2 regions of the Bermanella marisrubri genome follow, and region 2 is predicted to be linked to the other one. Evidence: riboswitches for the same ligand, from Rfam matches in the RefSeq annotation. Region 2 holds a riboswitch; the other holds the start of a gene.
The links. Region 2 has a riboswitch for cobalamin ahead of HF888_RS04255 (TonB-dependent receptor). Riboswitches for the same ligand answer to the same signal wherever they lie in the genome.
Positions count from the first base shown of each region.

Region 1: it holds a riboswitch for cobalamin, as region 2 does, so the genes downstream of both, HF888_RS14290 (ABC transporter ATP-binding protein) here and HF888_RS04255 (TonB-dependent receptor) in region 2, are expected to answer to the same signal.

Region 1 is NZ_CP051183.1:3,064,765-3,067,970, reverse strand. It holds gene HF888_RS14295 (aminotransferase class I/II-fold pyridoxal phosphate-dependent enzyme) at 1-532, opposite strand, end outside; cobalamin riboswitch at 935-1,074, shown strand; gene HF888_RS14290 (ABC transporter ATP-binding protein) at 1,193-2,008, shown strand; gene HF888_RS14285 (FecCD family ABC transporter permease) at 2,005-3,021, shown strand; gene HF888_RS14280 (cobalamin-binding protein) at 3,027-3,206, shown strand, end outside.
Region 2 is NZ_CP051183.1:931,334-934,539, forward strand. It holds gene HF888_RS04255 (TonB-dependent receptor) at 1-1,285, opposite strand, end outside; cobalamin riboswitch at 1,586-1,829, opposite strand; gene HF888_RS04260 (ATP-binding protein) at 1,836-3,206, opposite strand, start outside.

The DNA of each region.
Region 1 (3,206 bases), 1.4 Mb from region 2:
AATATACGGTTTTTCCTTTCGCTAAATCAGCACCATCAGTAATGCTCGCGTGATTAAACTTGTCTAAAATCAGATAATCATTTTTTCCTACTAGAGCAGTAGTGATGCCGATATTTGCCTGATAGCCGGTTGTGAATACGAGAGCAGCTTCTTTGTTTAAAAACTTGGCCAGTTCTTCCTCAAGCTTTTCGTGTAATGCATGTGTGCCATTTAATAATCGAGAACCTGTTAAGCTTGTTCCGAACTGTGCGATAGCGTCAATCGCCGCCTGGCGAACGCGAGGTTCAATCGTTAGTCCCAAGTAATTGTTAGATCCGAGCATTGTACAAGTCTTGCCATTCACAATAGCTTCAGGTCCTTCGTTCTGATCAATGGTTTGATAATATGCATAGCAATTTGCTTGGCGCATTAAATCAATAGAGTCGAAGTCATAAGCTTTTTGGAATGGATCATTAGACGTTTTGTTATTGATTAGTTTATAGCGATTAGCTAAAGATTCCTGAACGCTATTTTCCGTTGCTAGCTCTTCCATGTCTGTCTCCTAAAATGTAGTGATAGTTCCGTGCTAGCTCATCCCTTGAGTTTGTTTGGGTGATTATTTTTATTGTTAATTAAGCTAGTAACGGACTGCATACTAGCACTCAGCTTTTCTTATCGAATACTAAGAAATATTTATTTGAGAGTAAGAAAACTTAACCATTAATGTAGATCGATTTCATAACGCTAATACTATGGATGTGGTATGTAGGCTGCATTATTACTGACATAATGGTCAGCAAATTAGTCTTCGCTAAGACGTTATTATTAATCGTTAAAATAGATATAGGCTTTAAGAAAACTAATCCCTCTGGTTTCTTATTGCATCGTCATTCCATGCCATTTGATTCAATCGCGTCACACTGCTGAGCAATTGACGCATCAATCAAAACTGCGTATAACAGGCTATGCTAACGAGTGTCTTGGTACTATTGTCTAAGACCTCAGGGAACCTAGTGAGATTCTAGGGCTGTACCCGCAACTGTGAGTATGTTTTAGACGTACCAGCCAGATACCTGAAGTTAGCCCAAGCATGGAGCTTGGCATTATGCCGTTCCATGTGTTTCCAGGCGGGAAAACCTGGTGGAGAGTCCCCATCATCTCTTAAAGCACCTATTGTGCTTCCCGCAATGACGTTGCAATCAGCAGGTAAAAGATGGCTAGTCCATTGTTAAGTGTTAAGAATCTATCTTGGAGAATACAAACTAGATCGATTCTTGATGACATCAGTTTTGATATTCAACCACACCAGTTTGTGGGTTTGCTGGGCCCTAATGGTGCGGGTAAGTCTTCGTTAATGCGCTGTTTGTTTGGTCTATATGAATGTGACTATTCGGCGTTGTTATTTGAAAACCAGTCGTTGTCCTCTCTCAGTGTAAAGCAAAGAGCTCAGCGTATGGCGGTTATCCATCAAGAGCATACTCCTCACATGGGAATGTTAGTGAAGCAAGTGGTTGCCTTAGGTTTAATGCCGAATAAATCATGGTTAGATTGGCCGTCACCTAGCGATAAGCGCAAAGTGGATAACGCTATGGAAATCATGGATGTACTGCCGTTAGCAAAGCAGGAATATGTATCTCTCTCTGGTGGTGAAAAACAACGGGTGATGTTAGCGCAAGCACTGGTGCAGGATACGCCCTTCCTTATCCTAGATGAGCCAACCAATCACTTAGATGTGCACTATCAAATCGACTTACTGCACCGTGTTAAGCGTTTAAATAAGACGGTTTTAGCGTCAATTCATGATCTTAACTTGGCTGCCGCTTTTTGTGACGAATTGTTGTTGCTAGACCACGGACAGCTTGTTGCTAAAGGTACTCCAAAAGAGGTGCTCACTGAGGACCGTATCTCACAGGTATTTCAAGCTTGCGCTATTGTTGATTCATACCCATTGGATGAAAATCAAATTCGAATTACTTATGCATTTCATGAATCACCTCGCAACCTAAAACATCATGAGATAAAGCGATGAAGTTTTCTGATCTGTTTTTGACGGTACTCTTTTTACTGAGCCCATTTATGGCAATCAGTATTGGTGTTGCTGATATTGATACCGTTGACGTTATTAATGCGATGACTTCATTGTTAAGCAATGACGTACAAAAGGACGCCATTACGCATACGATTATCTTGGAGTTGCGGGCGCCCCGTGTATTGTTAGCAATGATGGCCGGTGCTGGCTTGGCTATGGCCGGATTTGTATTGCAAATTATTACACGTAATTCGTTAGCAGACCCTTATTTATTTGGTATCAGTTCTGGCGCCACGTTAGGTGCGGTCCTGGTTATATCCGTCAGTGCCACTCTGGGATTCAATTTCCCTGTTATTCAATCGTTGGGGATTCCATTGGCTGCGTTCCTAGGAAGTGTCGTAGCCGTTTTTCTGGTGCTATCACTCGCTGGTACGGGTATACAAGTTGAGCGATTGGTACTCGCAGGTGTAGCAACATCATTTATGCTCAGTGCGTTTAGTAGTTTGGTGCTTTATGCTTCTGACCCTCAAGCGGCAGCGTCGGTATTATTTTGGACCCTTGGGAGTTTCGCCCATGCTCAGTGGAGTGATGTGGGGATTGTCTTTCTAAGCATCATTTTCACAGCAGTTGTTTGCATGTTGCTTTGGCGACCGCTTAATACGCTTTTGGCGGGTGATGTACAGGCTCTCACATTAGGAGTTAATGCTAAAAAGTTACGGACTGTTATGCTTCTTATTACTTCGTTTCTTACTGCTATGCTTGTGGCTCATACGGGCGGTATTGGCTTTGTTGGTTTAATGATTCCGCACATTGTTCGCCGCATATTCCTTGGCAGTGTCCTCACACAGTTGATCTATAATCTACTTCTTGGTGCTGTGTTTATGCTGTGGGTCGATGTAGTTGCACGTAGTTTGCTTGATGGCCACGAACTACCTATTGGAATTATTACTGCCGCTATCGGTAGTATCTTTTTTCTATTTGTCTTACGTCGTCCTGCGGCTAATCAATATTGACTTTCATGATGCAGAATATCCTATTAAGAAGTACAAACTTTAAAAATAAAAAGCATACGATTGTAATTCACTCTTTAATCGCAATGGGGCTCATGTTAAGTGCCTCAGGGATTTTGGCTGAGCAGAAAGAAGCGCAAAGAATCATCGCACTCTCTCCTCATAGTGTGGAGTTATTATTTGCTTTA
Region 2 (3,206 bases):
ATCCTGCTATCGAGACTTGTTTATATTGGTAGGGAAGTTCTATGAACCATTTTCGGCCAGTTTCTGCTTTTAAGTCCTGGTTTCCGATGAGCAAACCTCGATCACCAAATCGCTCAAATAAAGAGGGTATGCGAATATTCTTTTCAAACCCAATCTTGAGTCTAAGTTCATCTAGAGATGGACTATTAGCATCAAGTTCGTAGATAAGTGCGTACTGCTCATAGACATCATCTGACTGAGTTATTCGGGTATTATTTCGCTCGCTGTTTTCTTGATTAACTTGGAAGAGACTAGCTTGAGAGGTCAAAGAGTGTGTTTTATCTTGACTAAATACGGTAACAGAGCCGTTAGTATTCAACTGATATTGCTTAGCTTTTTGGTCACAACTGCCTTGAGGAGTAGTGCAGAGAAAACTATCATCGTCTAATCGATGTTGACTACTAAACTGATCGAACTTGGTCGTTATGCTAAGAAAGCTATAGATACTTTCGCTGCTGTAATCGGGTTTCCAGCTCAATTCAAGTTGCTCTTGATCATAAACATCGTCATTACTGCTCAGACCTATGGTTCCTTCAATATCCTTGAAGTTCTCTCTTTCTTGTTTGATGGATAGATGAAAATTTTGGGAGATTTTTGGCAAATTGAAAAATGATTTTTGATTCGAAGTAATGAGTATTCCATAGGATTTTTTTTCAAGGCTCGCTGAATTTAAAGGCGTGTTTCGGAAATAATCTGGTACACCTTTTTCAGAATGTGCAGCGTTAAGCTCAACGTTGGCGAGGCTATGAACATAATGGTATTGCGCAGATGTTATGGAAAACTCAGCATTTTTGAGTGATTGTTTTTGATTTTGCGCTTGGGGATTATCAGCAGGACTGGCGATTGGTAAGCGGTAATCGTTAGCAAACTTCTGATGACTAATTGATAGTCGTTGGTTTTTACCTATTGCGTAATGCATGCCGAAACGTTGCTTGCCATAGCTACCGACCCCAATGTTTAACGAAGAGGGGGTGGTTTTCTTTGTAATAATATTAATAGTGCCGCCAATACCTTGGTTGATACCTTGACTATGACTCGATGTGTGAATTTCTATACGTTCTATAAAATCAATGGGTAGCTTGTTAACATCGTAGGTGCCCCATTGAGATGAGTTAGTTGGGATGCCATTGATAAGTAAGCGGGTCTGCTGACTTGAAGCTCCTTGTATGCTCACTAGAACTGGATCGCCGGGCACACCTGAATCTAAAACCTGTAAACTGTTCACACTTTTTAAAGCATCGGACAAAAGTGAAAATCTTTTCTCGTTGCTTAAATCAACAACAATTAGTCCAGGAGGCTGTGTTAGGTGTGTTTCAGCTGTTGAGTAAATAGGTGATAGCTTAGTTTCGGCGCCGAGTGCGTTGTTGTGAGTAATAATTACACTGATACTCACTGTGGATAGAAAGCACAGTCTTGCTGTTAAGATATTTGTAATCAATTTGAACGGGAATAGCACACTAACCTACCAAGGTTAGGCGTCATAAAGTGTCAGCCAATAAAAACGAGTTGTATCACTGTACTGTCACTTAGTCGCCCACCGCAACTTAAGCTAAAACATGATTAGGCCGGTATCCGGGCTTACAACCTGAATGTACGTTAATTCGTTTACATTCTCATCAACGCCTTCCCAAGCGATTCGCTCAGTGGCGGGATGTTGATGATAGGTTGCTTACCGTTGCGGGGGCAGCACTGGAATAGAAGAGGCGAGTCAGATCGAATCGTCGCACCAGTTTCCCGTTTAACTCAGAATAAAGACGATAATTCTGAGCACCTAAAACTGGCGACATAGTACGAAACTATGATTCTACGGTCAAGATAGGAGGTTTTATAGGGAGCTGTAAGCTAAATTTAGTGCCTTTGCCAATACTACTTTGTACGTGCATCTGGCCTTTGTGGTGGGTGGTTATAATGAAGAACGACACTGATAAACCAAGTCCTGTCCCCATACCCACTTCTTTCGTTGTGAAGAAGGGCTCAAAAATATGTTTACAGGTATCGTCATCCATACCAGGACCGTTGTCTTCTACTGAAATGTAAGCGCTGTCATCATCTCTCCAAGTAGAGAGTGTAATCTCACCCTGCCATGAGTCTGGTTGTTGTTTACTGTACTCCTGTAGTGCTTGCGCAGCATTTTTTAATAGATTCAAAATTACTTGTTCTAATTCGGAAGAAATGCAGGGCACTGTCGGCAATGTTAAATCATAATTTTGCTTTAAATTAATGGACTGAAAATCATATCCCTCACTTAATCGATATTCATTGCGGGCTATGCTAATTGAGCGATTCAATATGCTATGAATATCCTGAGCTTGCAGACTCTTGGATGATTGGCGACTGAACTGCAGCATATTGCTGACGATAGTGGCCGCGCGTTCACCGGCACTGTAGATGTTCTCAAGAAAATCAAATATTTCTCGAGCTTGGATATAAGACACAACCTGATCCAATTCAAGCTCCAACTCGTTCGCCACTTCTTGATTGCGACTGATGGCTGGGTTAAGGCGACGTTTAATATTTTGGACTGTTTGCACTATGGCGCCTAAGGGGTTATTTATTTCATGCGCCATTCCTGCAGCCAGACCACCTAACGACATCATCTTTTCCGATTGGACCATCATATTTTCCATCTGGGTACGTTCCGTAACGTCATCGATCCGGATAACCGCACCTGATCGTGTTGTATCTAGCAAGGGGTAAATCGTGATATCTAGGAATTGTTCATCGTCTCCGATTGAATAAGCAACACGTTCGATCTTATTGATACTTTGTTTTTCTAATGAGTCAGTAATTTTTTGCAGATAAGGAAATAGAAAACCACAAGACTCCTCTAGAGGCTGATAGATTGCATTATCCCTTGGTACTTTGGTAAGTTCTGTTGCGCCTTTATTCCACTGGCTGACTTGTAAGTCTTGGTCGATGGCAATGATAGCACTAGGCATGGAGTCGATTATGTTATTTAGATAATGCTGAAAGTCAGTCAGTTTATGCTCAACTCTTGCTCTGACTTTTACTTCAAAAGCCAAGCGTTCATTAGTATCGTGCATTTTTTTTGATAGCTCGATAGCCCTTAAGCGAGACTGCTCGGCTTTTTCTTTTTCCTGTCGCATCATATAGTCATCTTGTTGGATACGATTGAGCATAAAGTTAAAATTTTCTGCCAATGTACC